DNA from 3 places in the Shewanella sp. CAL98-MNA-CIBAN-0140 genome. Region 1 is predicted to be linked to each of the others. Evidence: predicted binding sites of a transcription regulator. Region 1 holds the regulator's gene; each other region holds the start of a gene.
What was found. The regulator LexA, encoded in region 1, represses DNA repair genes until DNA is damaged. The targets are predictions, from matches to a motif close to TACTGTATNNNNATACAGTA.
Positions count from the first base shown of each region.

Region 2: the regulator LexA is predicted to act here: its motif matches at 2,273-2,292, upstream of AAEY93_RS13920 (LexA family protein).
Region 3: the regulator LexA is predicted to act here: its motif matches at 6,381-6,400, upstream of dinG (ATP-dependent DNA helicase DinG).

Region 1 covers NZ_JBEOPI010000021.1:44,041-52,206, reverse strand. Annotated here, with positions in the region: gene AAEY93_RS12255 (VOC family protein) at 1-80, opposite strand, end outside; gene mtr (tryptophan permease) at 227-1,483, opposite strand; gene plsB (glycerol-3-phosphate 1-O-acyltransferase PlsB) at 1,483-3,906, opposite strand; gene lexA (transcriptional repressor LexA) at 4,171-4,785, shown strand; gene AAEY93_RS12235 (cell division inhibitor SulA) at 4,782-5,288, shown strand; gene coxB (cytochrome c oxidase subunit II) at 5,684-7,285, shown strand; gene ctaD (cytochrome c oxidase subunit I) at 7,295-8,166, shown strand, end outside.
Region 2 covers NZ_JBEOPI010000026.1:7,206-15,371, forward strand. Annotated here, with positions in the region: gene AAEY93_RS13905 (MlaD family protein) at 1-134, opposite strand, end outside; gene AAEY93_RS13910 (ABC transporter ATP-binding protein) at 131-898, opposite strand; gene AAEY93_RS13915 (MlaE family ABC transporter permease) at 898-2,010, opposite strand; gene AAEY93_RS13920 (LexA family protein) at 2,320-2,727, shown strand; gene AAEY93_RS13925 (Y-family DNA polymerase) at 2,739-3,995, shown strand; gene AAEY93_RS13930 (NifB/NifX family molybdenum-iron cluster-binding protein) at 4,392-4,937, shown strand; gene AAEY93_RS13935 (sigma-54 interaction domain-containing protein) at 4,964-6,286, opposite strand; gene AAEY93_RS13940 (Tll0287-like domain-containing protein) at 6,581-7,231, shown strand; gene AAEY93_RS13945 (MBL fold metallo-hydrolase) at 7,499-8,166, shown strand, end outside.
Region 3 covers NZ_JBEOPI010000003.1:150,763-158,928, reverse strand. Annotated here, with positions in the region: RNA gene ffs (signal recognition particle sRNA small type) at 498-595, shown strand; gene AAEY93_RS02890 (late competence development ComFB family protein) at 799-1,104, opposite strand; gene AAEY93_RS02885 (histone deacetylase family protein) at 1,214-2,122, opposite strand; gene AAEY93_RS02880 (DUF2057 domain-containing protein) at 2,125-2,823, opposite strand; gene AAEY93_RS02875 (primosomal replication protein) at 2,833-3,495, opposite strand; gene AAEY93_RS02870 (TSUP family transporter) at 3,492-4,265, opposite strand; gene dinG (ATP-dependent DNA helicase DinG) at 4,274-6,349, opposite strand; gene AAEY93_RS02860 (DNA polymerase II) at 6,464-8,166, shown strand, end outside.

The DNA of each region.
Region 1 (8,166 bases):
AATGCTTTACCTGCCGCCCAATCATGAGTCGCTAGTTCAATCCAGCAAGGTTGTCCTTGTTGATACTCTTGTACCTGCATTATCATCATCCTCTATAAAAAATAGTTGCTTTTATATGGCCAACATGAAACGTGTCTCATAAGTTAAGTCGATATCAGCAGAAAAGCAAAAAGCCTTCAAACGAAGGCTTTTTTGAACAATTATAATTCTATGTAACAAGTTAAGATTATTTAAATACCGGTAAGATATCCGCCATTGCCAGTAAGTGACATGTTGCTGTGATCATCCCAAACAACACCACCAGTACAATCAGCGGAGTCCCACCTGGCACCTTAAAACCGTCGGCATTGGGATATTGTTGCCTCACTTTATAAGCCAACAAAGCGGGTACAATAACGGCCCATATGGTGGCCGCAAGCGCAGCAAATCCAATCGCTAAAATAAATCCATTCGGAAATAATAAACCCAGTATTGTCGGCGGTATAAACGTAACCGCGGCCGTTTTAATCCGTCCGGTGCGTGAATCATCAAAATTAAAGAGATCGGCAAGGTAGTCAAACAGCCCGAGTGTCACCCCTAAAAATGATGATGCAACGGCAAGATTGGCAAACAGGGTTAACATGTTATCAAGCCATTGGCTGGCAATCACCCCCGACAAGGCCGCGACTAACACCCCGATATTGCCCCCTTGCGCAATAATATCGGCAAACTGGCTGCGTTGAATATTGCCCATTGTCGCCACTAACCAACACACATAAATAACCAATGCGATACTGGTTCCAGTAACGATGGCTTTCACAATCGTATTGGCATCTTTACCGTAATACTTTACTAAGCTCGGCACGTTACCGTGATAACCAAAACTGGCCAACCCAAAAGGAATAGCAGCGAGTAAATAAGGCAGATAACGCGACTCACCATCGGGTGACGCCAATTTCACCGTGTCAATGTCGATTAATAAATTACCGATAGCCAAGAAGAAAGTGATCATCATACCACCGAGCATGATGGTGGTGATCCGATCGACCGCTTTAGTACTGATAAACACCACAAGTGCCAAGACAATAGCAAAAACCAAACCCGCCACGCTCTGAGGCAAACTAACACCCAGAGCCGATAAGCTGTGATTAACAATCGACCCGCCACCACTGATATAAGCATAGGTTAAAATATACAACACAAAGGCAATAGATACGCCGTTAATCACCCGCCAAAACTGCCCTAGAGTTACGCGGGTTAAGGTGTCAAAACTATCGCCAGGTTCAAAATGCAAATTGGCTTCTAATAACAGCAAACCCGACATTAACATGCAAAACCATACACCTAACAACATGGCTAATGAATAACCAAACCACATTCCTGCACTAACGACCGGCAAGGAAAACATGCCCGCACCGACTGTGGTCCCAGCAATAATCATCGCCCCACCCAATACTGACTTACCGCTAGCTCGATGCTTTGCTGCATTCATGTGGTTGGCCATTATTGTCCGTGCTCCGCTGCCACACTATCAACAATGGTTTGTCTTACTGAAGAACTGAGTAATTTATTGGCATTATCTCGAATTCTTATCACTTCAGAACGATTCTCGACACTGCATAAATATCCCAATTCTTTTAGTTTCACGCTCAAGGTGTTATACAACTTTTTATCATAAAATTCTGGTGCGGTAATGCCATGTAGAGCCCCTAAACGTTGGGCTAACATATGACTATCGGTTTCCAATCCTGAACGCTCAAGCTCCGGATTTATCGCCAGTAAATTAAAGATAATGGCATAGCGTTGCAACGTCTCATTGATGGTTTCAGCAAGCAGTAACACTTGAGTAATATGGTGAAGCGTGATCACCAACTGATCGCTACCGCTCAACAGACCTTGTTCAACCATAAAGTCTAAAATGCAATCTACATGTTTAGGAACATCATCAATACCCATAAAAAGTTCAGCTTTAAGTAATGGGTAAAAATCCATCACTATGGCATGGATTCGGGTGCGATCGCACACATCATAGTGCACTAAACAACTGGCGATGAGTGAAGGTAATGCCATTAAATGAATAATATTATTACGGTAATAACTCATGGTAATAGCAACTTTTTCATCAACCGAAATTATCTCGCCAATAAGGTCCTTAGTACTGACAAACTTATTTAACGACAGACAATGATCAACAATTGACTTGCCATTACCCTCTGCAACGGATGCGTAATGGGTATAAGGCACTGTGTTAAGTAATGCTAAATACAAATCAAGCTGACGTTCTAACTGGCTTCTTTCTAATGCATTTTGCTCTGATGCCAATAACACTAAACTGGTCAATGTCACCGAGCTGGCCGCAGCAGCGCCGTTGATATTGGTCATTACACGATTGGCTAGTAAGTTGACCGATGGGGTAAACCATGATGGTTTCTGATCAGGATCGTTCGCAATCTCTTTACGCCATTCTGGCGCCTGCTCGTTTAAGAAATGTTGTAAATTAATCGGCTCACCAAAGTTCACATAACCTTGGCCAAAATTGCCTAATTTACGCAGAGCCCCAAATAACTGCCAAACAGATTCTTTTTTCTTTTTCTTACCGCTTAATTCTTTATGGTAAGTGGCCACTTCCATCACATGGTCATAACCTAAATACACAGGCACTAAGGTCACAGGGCGTTCAATGCCACGTAACACACTATTAATAGTCATCGCTAACATACCGGTTTTAGGCGCTAGCAAACGCCCGGTACGAGAACGACCACCTTCAGTGAAATACTCGACCGAATAGCCCTTAGCAAATAACTGATCTAAGTATTCACGAAATACTGCGGTATAGAGTTTTTTTCCATTAAAACTACGACGGATAAAGAATGCTCCGCCACGACGGAACATAGGCCCAGCAGGCCAAAAGTTAAGATTAATACCGGCAGCAATGTGCGGTGGAACCATACCCTGATAATACAAAATATATGACAACAGTAAGTAATCCATATGACTACGATGACAAGGCACATAGACAATTTCATGGCCGTCATGATGTAACTGCCTTATCTGTTCTGCACCTTTGATATTGATACCACTGTATAATTTGTTCCATAACCAAGTGAGGAAGCGCTCGGCAATGCGCACAAAACTATCAGAATAGTCAGCGGCAATTTCATCAAGGTATTCAATGGCGGTTTCACGGGCTTTCTCGACAGATACTTTTTTGTTTACCGACTCTTCTTCAATGGCTTTCTTGATTGCATCAGATTTAAGTAACGACGCAAAAAGCACTTGCCGATTCGGTAATTGCTGCCCTGTCATCACTTTGCGTTGACGGCGGAAATGCACTCGCGCAACACGGATTAATTTGTGAGCAATTCTTTTATCGGTACCGTGTTCATCAGCCATAAGACGAAGCGATAATGCATTAGAAAACTGTACAAAATTGTGGCGACCTAGAAACAAAATCATTAGCCATTTTCGCAGCCAGGTCGGGTTTTCCCTTTCAAAAAAAGCCGCTTTCATGCTGTCATCTTCTTTACCCGGTGTGCGACCCCAATAAAGGCTCACAGGCACCAACTGAATATCTAACTCAGGACATTGACGATGAAGCGCTAACAGACTGGTAAAACTATTAATAAATTTTTCACCGCTTTCGCGTTTACCAAAAAGCGGTTTGCGGCCTTCAAGACAAACGATGCGTGATACTTTGAGGCCATCCAATTGCAGTGGCTCATATGGACTGGGCATACCAAAGCTCTCAGTGATTTCGCTTAATGCAGCGGCATCACTGATTGATTCTGTTTTCATAACATAAATCAGAGGTTTAGATGGATCTAAATTAAGATCGTCAAAAGGATCATGTGGCACAACAACCGTGAGTACCATCGATTTTTGAATCCATTTTAACGCTCGTAAAAATATTGAATCTGGTTTTGACATGGTTATTTTCGCAACATAAGCCACTGTAATATTGTCGTATAGGATACCAGAAACCAGCCTGCTTACACTATCAGACCGATTTATCTTTACGCTTGAGTTCTCACTATCAGAAATAACATCAGACAATCAATACACAATAACTAATAGAAACAGGTTGTTGAATGATACTTGACCAACAATATTCAAAAAAGAGTTGGTTAATACTTGCACGAACAAAAACACTGTGTATAATGACAGTCACTGTATAAAAAGACAGGAACCATCATGAGACCGTTAACGCCGCGCCAAGCAGAAATTTTAGACTTAATTAAAAACAATATCACCGAAACAGGTATGCCACCCACTCGTGCTGAAATTGCGAGTCGTCTTGGCTTTAAAAGTGCTAATGCCGCCGAAGAGCATTTAAAAGCATTAGCCAAAAAAGGTTTTATCGAGATCATACCTGGTACCTCGAGAGGTATTCGTTTACCTCATGAAGAACAGCTTGAAATCGGTCTGCCACTCATTGGACAAGTTGCTGCTGGAGAGCCTATTTTGGCGCAAGAGCATGTAGAACAATATTATCAAGTCGACCCAAATATGTTTAAACCCGCCGCAGATTTTTTATTACGGGTTCGTGGTGATAGCATGAAAAACATTGGTATTTTAGAAGGCGACTTGCTCGCTGTACATAAAATGCAACAAGCGCGTAATGGTCAGGTTGTGGTGGCGCGTGTTGATGATGACGTCACCGTAAAACGATTCGAACAAAAAGGTAATATGATTTATCTGCATGCAGAAAATGAAGATTATAACCCGATAAAAGTAGATTTAAGTTGCCAAAGCCTAACCATCGAAGGGCTTGCAGTTGGCGTTATCCGTAATGGAGATTGGTCATGAACAAACTAATGGGCGTAGCGCCACGTCACCCAGGCTTATGGGTAGATTTAACTGAAACAGATCTGCATGGCAACCAAACCATTCAAACATTACAAACTGTCACCCAAGGTGAAGCAGAACTGAGTCAATTGTGTAGCCAACTGGCGACGTTGAGCCAACAAGGCAGATGGATTGTATTAATTAGTCCACCTCACATAGGCTATAAGCATATGCTGGCCAGTGCTGGAGTGAGAATGGATCGTATTTTACTGGTGCACACCAAAGATGAAGTCGAAACATTATGGGCCATGGAAAAAGCTCTCACGAGCGGAACTTCTAGTGCAGTGGTTACTTGGACAAGTTCACTCGATGCTCGCGATAGTCGTCGATTGGAAATTGTCGCTAAGAGCGCGCGAGCATTAGGCGTGGTAATTGAAAATGTGAATGCTCACTTACCTCACAAACATCAACTTGTTAACTCTACATTAACAAGTGGAGCAGGTAATTTTTGCTCATTTCACTAAGCATAAATCCTTAATTACCAAGCCCTGCATTGAATTCAGGGCTTTTTTTCATCTTTTTTTAGCCTATTTACCAACAAAGTGATCTTGATCAATGTTTAATCTACAAGTAATGTGGTTAACAAGGATGAAACATTCTTCATCTTTAATTGGATAAAATGACAGTAATCAAGATTACTGTCAGACAAATAATCCAAATAGAAATTGATAAGTTCAGTCGTAGGTACAAGCGTGGTGCACAGCTAACAATAAAAGCGTAGACAGTCTGTATACAACCACCAGAGTACTTTGAGTTCATCAAGCTTTTTTCGGGAACCGAAGAGTTTGCATAGAGCTGAGATTTACTGTGTGACTTTTCTTTGTAGTTGCTATTTTGCAATTAGCAGGGGAGTAGTCTTGTGAAGCAATGGTTGTATTTTTTATTGGTTGTGTGGGTAGCACTTCCGCTTGGGGCAACAGAAATGCCCCTCAACATGACCCAAGGCGTGACGGATATCAGTGGTAAGGTTTATGACCTCCATATGACGATTCTTTACATCTGTTGTGCTATTGGGTTAGTGGTGTTTGGGATCATGATTTATTCGATGATTTATCACCGCAAATCAAAAGGTGCCGTTGCGGCCAATTTTCACGAAAGTACCAAAGTGGAAATTGCTTGGACCGTCATCCCTTTCATTATCTTAATCGGAATGGCTATTCCAGCCACTAAAACCTTAATTGCCATGGAAGATCCCAGCGATGCCGATCTGACCATCAAAATTACTGGGTCACAGTGGAAATGGCACTACAGCTATTTTGATAAAGACATCGAATTTTACAGCTCATTATCCACCCCCAGAGAGCAAATTGATGGCCGTGAGGCCAAAGGCGAAAATTACCTCCTTGAAGTCGATAAGCCGCTAGTACTGCCCATCAATCAAAAGGTGCGTTTCTTGATGACATCTGATGATGTTATCCACTCATGGTGGGTACCCGCTTTCGCGGTTAAAAAAGATGCCAACCCAGGCTTTATCAACGAAGCCTGGACTCGTATTGATAAGCCTGGAACTTATCGCGGTCAATGTGCTGAGTTATGCGGTAAAGACCATGGATTTATGCCTATTGTGGTACAAGCCTTATCGGAGACTGATTTTGATAATTGGTTAGTTGAACAAAAACAACTGGCCAATAATGCTGCAGTCGCTGCAGCCGCATCAATGTCACAAACCTTGTCCCTTGAAGAACTAAACACGCAGGGCGAGCAAGTGTACATAGCGCGGTGCGCCGCTTGTCACCAACCTAATGGGGCGGGTCTTCCCGGTGTATTCCCATCATTGATTGGCAGTCCTATCATAAAAGGCCCTGTTGACGATCACCTCAATATTGTATTAAACGGTAAACCAGGCACCGCAATGCAAGCCTTTGCCAAGCAACTTAGCGCCATAGAAATTGCCGCAGTGATTACCTTTGAGCGAAATGCTTGGGGCAACAACAGTGGCGATGTTGTTCAAGCAGCTGATGTGGGTAACTTCTCAAGTAGTAACGCGTCAAGCACTGAGCCGATCGAGGTCGTAGCCGATGCAGCAAGTACCATTGCCGCAACAACGACAGACATTACCGATGCGGCCACAGAAAAAACCACTCAAGCTATAGAAGCCGTTGCCAAGGTTGTGACACCTGAAGTTGTTGCAGCGGCAGATCTGCCCACCTTAACCTTGGAGCAATTAATAGCTGAAGGTGAGCAGGTTTATGCCACTGTTTGTGCTGCATGTCACCAGGCCTCTGGCGCTGGTTTACCCGGCGCTTTCCCTTCACTTATTGGCAGCCCTGTCGTTAGCGGACCGGTTAGCGGACATATCGATATCGTTATGCACGGCAAACCAGGCACCGCAATGCAAGCATTTAGTAGTCAACTCAGCCCTCAAAAAATGGCGGCAGTGATTACTTATGAGCGCAATGCGTGGGGCAATAATTCTGACGAGGCGGTGCAAGCTGCCGATGTCGCTAGCCATGGACAGTAGGGGAAAACAATGAGCACAACAACGCACGATACAATTGCTACCGCTCATGATGATCATCATCACGGAGCGCCGAAAGGGCTAATGCGCTGGCTACTCACCACTAACCATAAAGATATCGGCTCGCTGTATTTATGGTTTAGTTTCATTATGTTTCTAACTGGCGGTGCGATGGCTATGGTCATTCGAGCTGAGTTATTTCAGCCGGGATTACAGCTAGTCGAACCTAACTTTTTTAATCAGATGACCACAGTTCATGGTCTTATTATGGTCTTTGGCGCGGTAATGCCAGCTTTTACTGGATTAGCTAACTGGTTAATTCCAATGATGATCGGTGCGCCAGACATGGCACTACCGCGGATGAACAACTGGAGTTTTTGGATTTTACCGTTCGCCTTTTCCATGTTACTAGGTTCGCTATTCATGGAAGGTGGTGGTCCTAATTTTGGTTGGACATTCTACGCCCCACTCTCAACCACTTATAGTCCTGACAGCACCGCTTTGTTTGTATTTGCCATTCATATGATGGGGATCAGTTCGATAATGGGCGCCATTAACGTTATCGTGACCATAGTCAATATGCGCGCCCCTGGTATGACATGGATGAAATTACCGCTGTTTGTGTGGACTTGGCTTATTACCGCATTTTTACTGATTGCGGTGATGCCAGTGCTTGCGGGCGCGGTCACCATGGTGTTAACCGATAAGTTTTTCGGTACTAGCTTTTTTGATGCCGCAGGTGGCGGCGATCCGGTGATGTTCCAGCATATTTTCTGGTTCTTCGGTCATCCTGAAGTTTACATCATGATTTTACCGTCATTCGGCATTATCTCGGCGATTGTTCCGACCTTTAGTCGTAAAAAATTGTTTGGTTATTCCTCTAT
Region 2 (8,166 bases), on a different contig from region 1:
AAAAACATCACTACGGGGGCTTTTTCGGCAAATATCCGTCCTCCAGAAAAGAATAACAGTGCAATAAACACTAAGATAATAGCGCCCAGAATAAAGGCACCAATCGCAAGAGGAAGTCGCTGGCTTTTACTCATGATGCCTCCACTTTGTCAGCACGATTGAGAAATTGTCGCACCCGAGGTTGGCTGCTGTTAAGTTTTAATTCTCTCGGATCGCCACAGTCGAGCATGGTATTGGTTTGATTATCCAGATACACACAGCGGGTACCGATTGACAATATACTGGGCAGCTCGTGCGACACGATAATCACGGTCGAATCAAGTGCTTGGCAGATTTGCACTATTAAATGATCTAAGCGCATACAACTAATGGGGTCTAATCCTGCAGAGGGTTCATCAAAAAACAACAATTGTGGATCCAGTGCAATCGCGCGCGCCAACCCTGCGCGTTTGTGCATGCCGCCACTTAACTCGGCAGGATAAAATTTCTCGAACCCGGCTAAGCCAACTAATGCAAGTTTATAGGCCACGGCTTCAGCGATTTGCCGCTCCGAAAGGTCGGTATAAAGTTGCAGCGGTAAAGCGACATTCTCAGCAAGTGACATACTGGAAAACAACGCCCCAGTTTGAAAGGTAATGCCCCAGTCTTTAAGCATAGCCACTTGCGCCGGTTCATCTGCGTCATAAAAGTTTTTACCTTGATAGCGTACTTCACCCTTGAGCGGAGTTAACAGTCCTACCATTGATTTAAGCAAGGTCGTTTTGCCGCAACCACTTCCGCCAATGACAAAAAAGATATCATTCTTGTGAATGTCGAAGGTTAACTGTCGTTGCACTTCGGTAGTGCCATAACCGACACAAAGATTGCGAACACTGATAAAGGCATCATCAACCATCATTAGATCCCTAATTTATCGAACAAAATATTAAGCGCGGCGTCAGAGACCACAAGAAAGACAATCGCCTTAACCACAGCGTTGGTGGTGGCTAAACCAACGGCATTAGAATCTCGACCGCAAAGAAGGCCTGCCTGACAACCCGCTATAGCAATCAGAAAGCCAAAAATGAGGCTTTTTATCAAACCGGTGGAAATGTCTACCCAATCGATCGCAATCTGGGTTTGCAAAATATATTGGGTGTAACTTACGCCCATGCCATTGGCAACAATCGCACCGCCGATCATGCCGATCACATCTGAATAAATACACATCAGTGGCATAATAAAAATCAATGCCAATAATCGAGGTAAAACCAGGAATTCCATGGTCGAAATGCCCATTACGCGCAGAGCATCAATTTCTTCATTGACCTGCATTGTGCCTAATTGCGCTGCATAAGCAGCCCCTGTTCTGCCAGCCATGATAACGCCTGTCATGAGCGCGCCCATTTCACGCACCATCCCGATAGCCACTAAATTTGCAACATACACCTGAGCCCCTAATTGCCGCAGCTGTACCGAGCCTAAATAGGCCAATATCATTCCCACAAGCAGGCTAATTAAGGTGACAATAGCCAATCCTTTAGGTCCCGCTTGTTCTATAAAAAACACGATATCACTGCGACGAGTACTGGCTTTGCCTCTGAACCAACGACCCAATGCCAGTGAACTCTCACCAACAAACACTAATCCGTCGTGTACTTGTAAACCTTGCACAATAAGCCAGCTACGTAAGGCTGCTAATAATCCGCCAATGGCACTATCATTCGTTGCTTGATAAACAGGAACGTCGGTAGCAAGTTGTAATAATTGCTGTAATCCTTGTGGGGTGTCTTTTACATTTAAGGCGATTTGTTGTTGTTCACACCAACGTGACAATTGTAATAAGGCAATGGCGAGACTTGAGTCCCAGTGCGACAACTCTGTGGTGATTAATGTGACGGAATGACAAGCAGAGGGTAGCGTAGCGCAAATATCCGCGCCCAGTGGCGCTTGGCCCAATTGCCAATCACCCGTAAGATGCAGTGAACAGTTATCATCTTGCATATCAATGTGGAATGTAGCGAGTGTCATACTAGACCCCGAGCAAAGGGAAAAATAATGCTATTGGTTACGCTATACACGAACTAGGTTAATTCTTGTACTGATGATCAGTGTAGACCAATCACTCTGATTATATTTTGACCTTGAACATATTCTTTCATAAACAACAGATAAGGTTGCCGTGTAGCGGCGTCTAAAGTTCAATAAAAACCACTCCAATGCTTGAAGAGCACAGCGCATGGCGCAAGAAAAAATAAATAAACTTGCACCAACTAAATTTAGCGGTAAGATGTACTGTGTTTTTATACAGTACACGTTATAAGTGTGCGAGGTTGTCATATGCGCATTATTCCTATTGCAGCGAGTGCCGGTATTACTGGCTTTGAAAGCCCTGCAGCCGAATACCTTCAATTAGGCTTAAGTCTTGATGAGATATTAATCCAGCATCCCAGTTCGACTTTTCTTGGCTTAGCCCAGGGCGAGTCGATGCAAGGGGTGGGGATCTTCGATGGCGATTTATTGATTGTCGATCGCCATGAAACCGCGAAAAGCGGCGATGTGATTGTGGCTAATTTTAATGGTGAATTTGTGTGTAAAATTCTCGACATGCCACGGCGAATGCTAGTGTCATCGAATGAGCAATATTTACCAGTGACCATCTGCGACTATGATGATTTTAGTATTGAAGGCGTGGTGACCCGCTCAATTCGTTGTCATCGTCAAAGCCCACTGCTTGTAAGCAAATAAGAGTAGGTAAAATGTTTGCCTTAGTCGATGCCAATGCTTTTTATTGCAGTGCTGAACAGGTGTTTCGTCCTGATTGGCGTGGTAGACCGATGATTGTGCTCAGCAATAATGATGGCTGTATTGTGGCCGCTAATCGACATGCAAAAGAGGCTGGCATTCAAAAGTTTTTACCTTATTTTCAAGTTAAAGCCTTATGCGCCCAGCGCAATGTCATCGTTTGCTCATCTAATTATGAATTGTATGCCGATTTATCGGCAAAGATGATGGCAATAATAGGCCGTTTTGCCCCAGAGCAGCATGTGTATTCGATTGATGAAAGCTTTCTGTCTTTTAAGCATTGTTATCCCGCGATCAAATGCCTGCATACCCAAGGTCAGTTAATCCGCCGCGCGGTTTGGAAAGAAGCGCGCCTACCTGTTTGTGTTGGCATAGCCGAAACCTTGACCTTGGCTAAAATTGCTAATCACGCCGCTAAAAAAATCCAGGGATACCAAGGTGTGTGCGTTATCGAGACTATGCAGCAACGTACCGACATTTTAAAACAGTTGGCGGTTGCAGAAGTATGGGGAATTGGCAGGAAGATGAGTAACAAGCTTGCGTTAATCAATATTCGCAGCGCATTTGATCTCGCCTCTATGCCGCCCAGTCTTGCGAGAAAGCAGTTTAGTATTGAAATAGAGCGTACGGTGCGCGAGCTTAACGGCCAAGTGTGTAAACAATGGGATGAGGCGAGGGCTGATAAAAAGCAAATTTTCTCCACCCGCAGTGTGGGCGAGCGCATCACCGATTATGAGTCATTATTACAAGCGTTAAGTAAGCATGTTGGTATTGCGGCGCTCAAAGCGCGTCAGCAAGACTCCCATTGTAAAACCATGTTGCTGTTTGCGAGTAATTCCCCCCATGACGAACAGCCAGTAAGTTATAAAGTCATCGTACATTTTCCATGCCCAACCCATTGCAGCGTTGAGCTCACCAAAGCTATGACCCACGCTGCTCCAAGGCTATTTCGTCAAGGAGTACGCTATTACAAAATAGGCGTGGGCCTAGTTGATTTAGCCAGCGAGAAGCATTTTCAATTTGATTTATTTAATACCGCTAAGGTCACCCATGCGCTAATGCACACGCTAGATGGCATCAACCAACGCTACGGTCGCGACACTGTGTTTCTGGCCGCACAAGGGATAGAGCAAAAGTGGGCCATGCGCCGTGATTTGCTAACACCTCAATATTCGACCCAATGGAAATGTTTGCCAAAGATAAAATGTTAAGGGGTTTTATTAGTTTTTCATGATTAATGCCACTACAGAGCGAATAATCGCCCCGCTATTTTTATCGCAATAAGGTCAAGGGCACTAATGATTGTCAGTCAGATGTTTAGATAATTGATATCGATATAAATAGTGCAACAGATCACAAACCCTAAATTAAAGTTGGCATATGCCATAAATAAGCGTATATATAGCATATGCCATTAACTGTAGTTGGGTTATACCAAGCGCTAAAATTCAGTTAACTATTTATGGGGCAGCCAAAAGCTATGTTAAGCCTATTTATCCCACCTCTTAACCCGAGTTGAAGTTACTTAAATCTGTGTGTTTTAAATTAATGGACGACTTAACTAATGGTAAAGCGTTGTTAATGCAAAATGCACATGAGGAGAAATAATGATTACCGCCATACCAATGAAAGACGAACATATTTCCAGCCATTTTAGCAAAGCTGATGAGGTGCTCTTTATTGACGATCAAGGTCAAGTGAAAGGGCGTTTTGCCAATCCTGCACTAACAGATGGATGTGAGGGTAAACAACAATTAGTCAGTTTGATACTGGCACATGGCGCTAATCGCGTGATCGTACGTAACATTGGCCAACAACTATTAGCTAAATTATTAAGTCGGCAACTGAGTGTTTTTCACGCTAAAAATGGTCGTACAGCAATAGACGATCTTGCCGGTGCTAATTTAGCTGACTGTGAGGAGTATACCGAGGCAAGTCAGGGACGCCCTTCATCTAAGCATATTGCTAAACAAGCGAACGGTGGTTGTTGTGATCATAATCATGCTGACGGAGAAGCGGGCAGTCACGATGGTCATTGCAGTGGATCTGAAATGGCGACAAAGAAACGTTGCTGCGGATCAGAAATGGGCACAGCAACCGCAACAATGAAAACGTGTTGCAATAAAAAGCATTCACTAATACATCAACATTAATGGTAACTATGGTTGATATTGCGTCATTACAGCGCTGTTAGCTTTAATTCATAGCGCTGTAATTTACGATATAAGGTCCGCACACTAATATTAAGCTTAATGGCTAATTCTGCTGGAGATCCTTGAAATTGCTGACAGACCTGAGAAAGATACGCGTACTCCACGTCATCGAGTGACATGAGTTCCGTTGCCGTTTTTAGTGTATTTTTTTTATCTGTCGATGTGTGGTTAGGTTGAACGCTTTCAGGTAAATCACTGCTGTGGATAATATCTTCGTTGGCAATCAGTGCCGATTGTTCAATAATATTTTTCAGTTCGCGAATATTACCTGGATATGCATAATGACTGAGCAGATTTAATGCGTTAGCCGAAAACCTTTTATGTTTGTATTCAGAGTACTTTATAAAATGATTTACGAGTCCTGGAATATCATCAAGGCGCTCACGCAACGAGGGTAAGTAAATGGGAAATCCTGCAATGCGGTAATACAGATCGCGTCTAAATTCACCTTTTTCAACCAAATCGAGTAAATTCTTATGGCTGGCGCTGACTAATCGAAAGTCGGAACGTTTTTGTTTTAATCCACCCACGGCGCGATAACATTGGGTTTCTAGCAACCTTAGCAGTTTAACTTGCATGTTCATCGGTACATCGCCAATCTCATCAAAGAATACCGTGCCGCCATGGGCTATCTCAATCAGACCTTTTTTGCTGGTGGTTGCCCCGGTAAAGGCTCCTTTCTCGTAACCAAATAACTCACTTTCGAACAGATTTTCACTCAGGCCGGTACATTCAATAACCACAAAAGGTTTATCATTGCGGCTACTGGCTTGATGCACAGCTTTAGCGACGAGTTCTTTACCGGCACCAGTTTCACCTTGCAATAGCACCGCAATACTGGATTGAGATGCTCGGTTAATTCTGTTGAGCATTTGCTTAAACGGCGCAGATTGACCGACCATGGTGCCTTTTTTAGACTCTGTTGATGCATAATCAATGGCATCTAAAACCTCCAGATATCCCAATACCTTGCCACTGTTATCTTTAATGGGTTTCATTAAAATATCGCAATATGACTTACCGTGTGCAGTGCTATGAATATGTACGGCATTGGCAGCCCTTGCAGTACTCTGGCATTGTTGCAAAGGACACTCTTCACCGTGTTTATCACAAGGCTCATTACTGTGATGAGATATCTGATGGCATTTACTTTGGCCTAATATGACTTGTGTATCATACGTTTCTAAATAGGCTTGATTAACCGCATGTATAACATAATCTGGCGTAATAAATATTGCCGGTTTATCAATCGCGTTTATCATTGATTGCACAACAGTGGTGTTACTCATTTATCACTCTCGCTTACTGTACACATTAATCAGTTAATCTCTAAAGTGACATTATTAGCGCAATATTTGTCACTACAATGCCATATTTGTCAGTTCATAACCTAGCATGTGCCTCTCGCAAATATCAATGAATTTTAAGTGGCTGATTTTATATATTTTAAATTTGTCGGTGTAATATGGCACAAGCTTTGTATTGATCTTGCTATATGTTTTGTGATTGGACTCAGTCATAGGTTTTTTTATAACCCTAAAACTCATTGAGATTAAACGATTTTAAATAGAGGAATAACAATAATGCGCTTAACACACAAACACACACAATCATTGATTAAGGCTAGCCAAATGGCCGGCTTAATCATGCTTATGAGCGTCTCGACGGTAGGACAAGCTGAATCATTAACCGAGCAGCAAGTGCTTGAACAACAGGCCAATCAACGAATTGCCGAATTTAGCCAAGCACTTAAAGGTCATTTAAAGACAGCCATTAAGCAAGGTGGATTAACCAACGCAGTGTCGGTGTGCCAAGCGGTAGCACCTGCAATTGCAGCAGAAAACTCAAAAGAGGGCTGGACACTTACCCGGACCAGTTTGCGAGTGCGTAATCCAGCCAATACGCCCGATGCTTGGGAGTTAACACAATTACAGCAATTTGAACGTGTTAATGCTTCAGGACAGCAAGCTGCTGATAAACCCATTGTGGCGAGTGAGTTTATCGTCAAAGATGGCAAAACACAGTTTCGTTATATGAAGGCGATACCAGCGCAACAATTATGCTTAGGTTGTCATGGTAGTAATATTAATCCTGAGCTGAGTACTTTGATTAACAAAACCTATCCTAATGATAAAGCAGTTAACTTTGCCCTCGGTGATATTCGCGGTGCGTTTTCATTACAAAAGGTTATCAATAATCAAGCCGCATCGGTTACAGCAACAACAAAGCCGTAATCAAAGCTGAAGTAATATAAGCGAAAGACCTAGAAGCGAGGACGCTGCGCGGCTTATAGCAAGAGCCTAGGACGCTTCGCTGCTAGGTGCTAAAGCAAACAGCACAGCGACCCATGGGCTGTTTATGGTGGTGGTTTACGTTAACATTATCCTGCCTTTACGATTCCTTATCAGTCATTTACAAAATGATGTTAACCATTATTGCTAATATTGATCTGAGACTTTATCTAACAAATGCATTGGGTATTTTGTTGGGAGTTAATTGTTATGAGTAAAATCCGTATTGATCCTTTTTATCATCATACTAGTCATGCTATTACCTATGTGGTGACCGATCTTGCTACTCGTCAAAGTGCGATTATTGATCCCGTTTTAGACTTCGATATGGCCTCTGGTACTATAAGTACATGTTTTGCCGATAACATCATTGATCATATCGATAAGCATGGATTTGAAATTGAATGGATTTTAGAAACTCATGCACATTGCGATCATATGTCTGCGGCGTGTTATATCAAGACCAAACGCGGGGGAACAACGGGGATTGGTGAGCACATTACTCAAGTCCAGCACACCGTTAAAAGATTGCTAAATCTCGATGAGAGCTTTCAGTGCAATGGCGAGCAGTTTGATCAACTGTTTACCGATAAAGAACTCATTAAATTGGGTCATTTAACTATTCACATTATGCATACACCCGGACATACACCTGCTTGTGTGAGCTATCTCATTGAAGATGTGATATTTGTCGGTGACACATTATCTACGCCAGAATGGGGTACTGTGAATACTGATTTCCCCAATAGCAGCACGACCACCTTGTATCATTCAATTAACAATATATTAGCGTTACCTAATTGTACTCGGGTGTTTATAGGGCATGATCCCCTTGGATACAAACGCCAAGATAATATATTTGAAACATCAGTGATTGC
Region 3 (8,166 bases), on a different contig from region 1:
TTATGTGTAGAGTTGTGACTAAGATCTGACTATTCCTTTGTGAGTAACGTGGCTTGATAAGAATTAAGTCGGTATTGAGACACAAAGTGACATCATGCCTAAAATCCTAATGTGCGCGGTTGACTCACTTGTGTATAAGTTATTGGGTGTTCGTTTTGGCTAAGTAACCGCAGATAGGAATGAAAAACCATTATCAAAAAATGATTATCAAAAAACATTGTCCTGCTAACGCCCTGACATTCAACTGTAAAATACCGGCTATTGATGTGTTAATTCGCTCTATTAGCAAACAATCAGGCAAGTTTGATATAAAATATTTTGTCCTTTACCTATTTACCTCCGCTATTATCTCTGGTTGAGGTTAAGTATTGTGCAGTTAGGTGGAGGATTGAGAACTAATTAAGATAAAGGCTTGATCAAGCCAATAGGTTAGGGGATAATCTCCCCGTTCTGAGACATAAGCTTTATATTTTATGATCCAGAAGTCAATGGTGACCCTAGGGTCCCCCCGCAACGATAACTTGTGAACTCGGCCAGACCTGGAAGGGAGCAACCGCAGCAAGTGACTCGTGTGCCGGGGTGTCGGCTCTAGGGGAGCCTCCAATACTCCCCGTGTCATTTTTCACCAAATCACCAAATCACCAAATCGTTCAAACGTTAATACTCGTAATCTGCTATTTATAAATCCTTTGATTAAACGAATGATGCCCATATTGGGTCTAACGAATAATTATAGTTATTAAGTATTGATTATTTTATGATTAATGCTCAGTTCTACATCGATTAATACATGTTAGATTATTGTGGCTGTTCGCCCGCGAGTGCTGCGGCTTCTTCTTTTAAACGTTTTTGCAAATTCATTTTGAGGAATTGCCTTGACCGTTCGAGTGCTTCACTTATTTCGGTTTTCATCTGCTGTAGTTCTTGATAATTTTCGAAGAAATACGTATCAACTAAATGGCGAATGTACCTAACGGGTAATTGATTCAATGTGACACAGCATAAGTCTGCCAAGTACTCTTCTGGCAATTCTTCCATTAAGCCTTCATCTCTGAGTATTTCCATTAATAGAACTTCATAATAGTTTCGGATCTCTAATTGCATTATTACGCTCCATTGAGACGGTTTGATGTATCGACATGAGTGTTAATGTCGAGAGTATTGAGGTTAACTCTGTGGTGCATTTTTTGATTGGCACGGCTTAATGCAGTCGTCACCATGATTCATTTGCAGCAATTAATAATTGGCTATGGCGATGAGTTAATTCTGCCTCATTACGACTATAGCCTCCCCCTATGACCGCTGCAAGAGGGATGTTATGCATTTTTGCTATTGATATTACCTGTTTATCTCGAGCGAGAATACCTTGGTTTGAAATAGCAAAATATCCGAGGTCATCATGTTGATGGATATCGACTCCCGCATCATAGATGATCAGATCTGGCTGATGGAGACGGATCAAGTAAGGTAATATTTGTTGAATGTGTTCAAGATAGCGTTTATCGGTACAGCCTTTATCGAGATCGATATCGTGGTCAGATTGCTGTTTTCGGGACGGGAAATTTTGAGCACAGTGGATCGAGCAACTAATGATGTCTGGGCAGCCTTGAGTGAGGGTCGCCGTTCCATCGCCTTGATGAACATCGCAATCAAAAATGAGTACTTTATCTATTTTTCCTGAGTCAATGGCTAATCTAGCTGCGATAACCAAGTCATTGAAAATGCAAAAGCCACTACCATAATTATAGTGAGCATGATGATAACCACCGGTTAAATGAATTGCTATTCCATGTTCAAGCGCTAAGTCGGTACACAAACGGGTACCATTTACCGCGTGTAAAGTACGGGTGACTAATGCTGTACTCCACGGGAAACCAATGCGCCTTTGGGCTTTGTGATCTAAGGTGCCATTGATAAATTGTTCTACATACTGCGGGCAATGTACGCGAAAAAGGGCCTCTTTGGTCATTGGCATCGGAGTATGACGACATTGCTCAATCAACAAGTGATGTTTGAGCGCATGCTGGTATAAATTATGATATTTGGTCGTTGGAAAACGATGGGTACTAGGCAACGCCAGCTGTGAATAGCTGGCGTGATATACAAAAGGGATAGACATCAAGATTAGAGTTGTTTGATTGCCCAGCCCATAAATTCTTTCCGCGTTTTATCATCGGCTTGTAACCACCAATACTGCAGCATTTGTTCGGCTTTTGCCGGACTCGGTTTCTGAGCCGTTGCTGCCGGTACTGGAGTGACATCGGGGGCGCTCATCGTCGCTGTTGCAACGTCTGCGATTACCGGTAATGTTTGTACCGATTGGCTAGCGTTACTCGTTGCTGAAGCCGATAAGGTTTCAATATCATGTTGTTTTTTACTTTGAAACAGACTCGTCATAAATGATTCGTCAGTAAAATCGGTCTGTTTGACACTGTAAGTAACCGACCCATTGTCTTGACGAGTAATGCTAATTTGTGGTTTTTTTGCGAACGCTTTTGGATTTTTGATCACCTTGCCTTCAGCAGCCTGCAACTGGTATTGATGATCGCCATCCACCATTAACGTTAAAATTAAAGGCGTTGATTTTACAAAGGTTTGGCTATCACTAAAGGAATCATCAACCACATCATAATAACGAATAGCAATTTTATGGGTGCCATTGGTTAACGCTAAATCTGATTGGTGGTTGAACATACTGGTTTCAACCTCTGTACCATCAAGCGCTAGATACTCAAAAGACATGGGAATAGTCAAATTAGCGGCTAGAACAGATGATGACGATAACAATGCCAAAAGCGCACTAGTGGTAAATAAAGATTTCATTGTTTCTCCTTAACGTGGGTGAATTTGTCGAGGTCGTTCAAAAAGTTGAATACGCTCTTCTATATAACTGGTTGCTTGTTTACATTTTCCTAAACGACGATGCGTTGATAGGATATCATTTTGCAATTTTATCTTGTCATCACTATGACAGAATTCAAGATTTGCTTCCAATTGTTGTATTTTTTGCTCTATTTTTTTTGCCCAATTTAAATGTTTATTGAGTTCTGCATAGAGTTGATGGCTGTTTTGCATCACATTACTGGCGATCCAACCAAAGCCACTGTCTTGTATTGTTTGTTGTTGTTTTTTAGCATATCGAGCCCGATTACTGGCTTTACGCTGTTGTTCGGATTTAAGATTGATGTCAGTGGTAAGCAAGGCTCTGCGTAACGCACTAAATCGGTCTTGAATCCGATCGCAACTGAGTTGGATAACATTGCTACCCAATTTAAGGAAAAGTTGCTTTTCGAGTTGTTTGATATCTTTACGTAATTGTGTAATGCAAGGGCTTAGTTGAGCACCTTGTTGGGCAAATAACTGACTGTTAAAACGTTCAATATCTTTTAATGATTGACGTTGAGAAGGTGCCAAATTTTGGTCATGAATTAAGGCATCTTGTTCAAGCTGCACGAGCTGCTGTTTTAACATTGAGACTAATTGTTGGGTGTTCATACCCATGCACTCCACGTAAGATGGACTGCTATCGACAATACCATAATAATAAATATTGGTTTAATAAAAGGTATTCCGAATCGAATCGCGCTTCTTGCGCCGATAAATGACCCCGCCATCATGCATACACCCATCCACAAGCCAAGCATCCATTGCACTTGCCCCACCGAGGCAAAGATAATTAATGCTGTAATGTTACTCACTGCTGTCATCACTCGCGCTAAGCCACAACTGTGAAGTAGAGGGAGCTTATGCAGTGAGATAGACGTTACCGTCCAAAAGGCACCAATACCAGGTCCTGCAAAACCATCGTATCCACCCAAAATAAAACCTTGGCTAATCTGTTTGTACTTTGGCGAGCGAGATTTGGGGACAGTTATATTTTTTTCGCCCATGGCTTTGGGGTTCAATAAGGTGTAAATCGCGATACTAATAATCAGCAATGGCAATATTTTCTCTAACCATTTAGCATCAATAAGAAACACTAAACCACAACCTGCAATAGATCCTATCAGTGTGGCAAAAAAGCACGCTTTCCATAATGCAGGAGTAAATAAATGTTGTTTATAAAAGGTGTAACTTGAGGTAAGAGAGCCAAAACAAGCAGCAAGTTTATTGGTCCCTAAGGCTAAATGTGGTGGAATACCGACGGTCAGCAATGCCGGAATAGAAAGAAGCCCACCACCGCCAACTATGGCGTCAATAAAACCAGCAATAATACCGATGACCGCTAATACAGCCCAATGGCTAGGGTCTAATAATAAATCCAACTCAATACCTATTCGATAACACGTCTAAAAGGAGGAAGGGCATCAATTAATGATTTGCCATAACGTTTAGTGACCAAACGACGGTCTAAAATGGTCACTCGGCCATAATCTTGCTCATTTCGTAACAGTCGGCCACAACTTTGGACTAATTTACGTGAAGCATCGGGAATTGTCAGCTGTAAAAATGGGTTACCGCCTTTTACTTTTACATATTCGGCGTGAGCTTGTTCTACCGGTGATGTAGGAACCGCAAACGGGAGCTTGGTGATGATCAAGTTTGTTAAATAGTCTCCCGGTAAATCAAGGCCCTCAGAAAAACTGCCGGTGCCGAAAATAACACTGGGTAGCCCCTCATCACAACGTTTTTTGTGCTGCGTTAATATTTGCTGGCGCGGGATTGCACCTTGAACAAAAAGCTGGTCCTTAGGGATTTTACCTTCGACGAATTCAACCACTTTGTCCATTTGCCAATATGATGCAAACAGCACTAAGGTGGCCATTTCACCATCGATTAATGTCACAATATGTTGTGCCAGTTCGGCGGTGTAATTATCGTTGGTAGGTTCATTAACCATTTGAGGAATGAATAAGGTTGCATTATTCTCATAGTCAAAAGGCGATAGTAAGGCTAAAAAGCGACTGCCATCGTTGATTGATAATCCGACTTGGTGGGCAAAATGGTTGAAGCTATTTAACGCCCGCAGCGTGGCACTGCACAATACCACTCCAGCAGCCTTTTGCCATAACATGGATTCAAGCATAAAGCCGACTTCTATGGGTGATGAACAAAATAAATAATCTTGTTGTTTGCCGGTAATTAACTCCGCCCAACGTGCCATAGGCGCGCCTTTTTTGCTGTCTTCTTTGGCCATCATCTTCCATAGCTTATGTAAGTTATCTAGCCTTTGTAAGATGAAGCCGGTTTCAGACAATAACCCTTCCGACTGATGTTTAGGCACCTCACCATCTTTGATGGCTTCATTTAAGACTGAGACCACTTTATTAAATTGCTTTACCGCGGCGCCGGATGCCGTCGCAAGATTTTCTGCCTGTATTAATAATGATTGCGGTAACTTACCGTGTTCAAAACGAAGCCTAGATTCCGGATTGGCAAATAGCTGGGGTTGAGTATCACAATAATGAGCCACTTGGGTCAGTAAATTGGTTAATTCTGTGGCGTGATCGAGCATCGCTTGAACTGGAGCGATAATATGGGTGGTTTTAAGTTGATTTTGTAATTTTGAACAGGTTTTTGATGCCTTATCTAACCAATCACATGCTCCCCGCAGTGTCGCTTGCGCACTGGAGAAATCTCTGGCAACAAGGGGCAGGTGATGAGCTTCGTCGATGACATAAAACATGTCTTCTGGTTCAGGTAAAATGACGCCACCGCCGAGCTCTAAATCGGCAAATAGCAGGCTGTGGTTAACAATTAATACATCCCAAGTGTCGACATCTTCACGGGCTTTATGAAACGGACAATTATGGTGAGCCGACACTTGACGATGGCAACTGTGCTTATCACAACAAATTTGTTGCCACAAAAAATCAGGAATAGGATGCTCTAAGGTATCGATTTCGCCATTCCAGCGTTTTTGATGAAAATCTTGATGTAATTTTTGTAATTCATTAATTTGACTCTGATCGGGTTTAGTTTGCCACATGGCTATTTGTGAGCTGTCTTGTGCACCAATCATGGCTTCAAGTTTGGCTAAACACACATAGCGTTGACGACCTTTGACTAAACCAAACTTAAACTCAATACCTGATTGTTGTAAAAAATAAGGCAGATCCTTATGCAGTAATTGTTCTTGAAGTGCTACGGTTGCACTGGCAATGCAGACTTTCTTTTTACTGGCGATAGCTAAAGGTATCGTGCCTAATATATAGGACAAGGATTTACCAATACCCGTACCCGCCTCAACCACAATAATACGACGGTCTTTGTCATACTCACCTGCTAAAGTTTTAGAGATTTCCGCTACCATATAGTTTTGTTCGCGACGAGAACGAAATTGCGGCATAGATGCGGCAATTTCTTTATAAATGGTGCGAATTTGACTTTTTATATTATCCGCTAGCATAGGAAGTATGATTTCTACATAGACTGAATTATGCTGTACATAATAACAGTGAATTAGCATGCCACGAAGTAATAAATCAAATTGAGTAAACTTGTGCAGGAATTCAAACCCGTAGTGAAGCCGACAAATCATCAACCTACTTATACCAATGTGATGGGACAAGTATTAACTCGCCATGCTATTTATCGTCATGGGCAATTAGTCCTCCAGTATTATATCAAAACCGCTCAGGGTCCTGTCTTAGCAGAACTTTATCACAGTGAGGTGATATGTTTTTGCCGTCAACAAGACGTCAATCAATTAATTAACACCGTCGGTTTTGCGCTTAAAGCGCAATCGATATCACTGATGAGCTTTGCCCATGAGCCCATTAGTGCCTTGTATCTTAAGTCAAATACGCAATTAAAATTACTCAGTCGCATTGCTAATGATGTCGATATTAGTTTATTTGAAGCCGATATAAGGCCTGAGCAACGCTACCTTATTGAGCGTTTTATCGCCTTAGATATTGAATGCATAGGGCATTATCAAGAGGTTAATCCCGCTTCAACCATTCCAGTGTTATCGATTAATCGTGTCAGAAAAATGCCCACAAACCCACTTGCCTCGATACCGTTGAAGATGATTTCGTTGGATTTTGAGTGCAGTTTTGCCGGCGAACTCTATTCGGTTGGTTTGTATGGTGCCGATTATCAATGCGTGTTTATGGTGGGCGAACCACAACCAGAGTGTCATGACTTTATCATTTGGGTTAAGGATGAAGTTGAACTTATCCATCGATTAATTGCGTGGTTTAGCGACTATGATCCCGATATTATTATCGGCTGGGCTGTGGTGACCTTTGATTTAGCCTTGTTGTTCAAACGCTGTGTTTTACATCAAATTCCATTAATCATAGGCCGAGGTAATAGCGAACTGAGTTGGAAAGTGGCCGACAAATATCGACCTGAGACATTATCTCTACCTGGGCGTGTAGTCTTAGATGGTATTGATTGGCTTAAAGCCGCGTTTTATCAATTTGATAGCTTTTCGTTAGAGACGGTTTCGCGGCAATTATTGGCTGAAGGTAAAGCCATTGACCATGTTGAAAATCGTGGTCAACAAATTACTCATTTGTTTGAGCAAGATAAAAATGCACTGGCTTTTTATAACATGACTGATTGTCGCTTAGTGTGGGATATTTTTGAAAAAACCCAGCTATTAGATTTTGCACTTGAACGCGCTAAGTTAACCGGCTTGGAGTTTGGCCGCGTTGGCGCATCGATTGCGGCATTTTATCATTTATATCTACCACACTTACATCGAAGTGGCTTTGTGGCACCAGCATTCCCCGCAAGTGAGGGTTTAGAAAGCCCTGGCGGCTATGTGATGTCCTCTATCCCTGGTTATTATAAAGATGTCTTAGTATTAGACTTTAAAAGCCTGTATCCGTCGATTATCAGAACATTCCTTATCGATCCTAAAGGCTTAGTCGAAGGGTTACATGCGACAAGTTTACACAATGATACCACCGCCGTGGATGGCTATTTAGGCGCTAAATTTAGCCGGGACAAGCCCATCTTACCAGCATTAGTCGCCAGCCTTGCAGAACAAAGAGAGCGGGCTAAACGTGATAAAAATGCCCCTTTATCGCAAGCGATAAAAATCATTATGAATTCATTGTATGGCGTGCTTGGCTCTCGAGGCTGCGTATTTCATGATGCAAAATTAGCCAGTTCTATTACCATGCGCGGTCATCAAATAATGAAACTGACCAAACAATGGATAGAAGAATGCGGCTATCAGGTGATTTATGGTGATACTGATTCCACATTTGT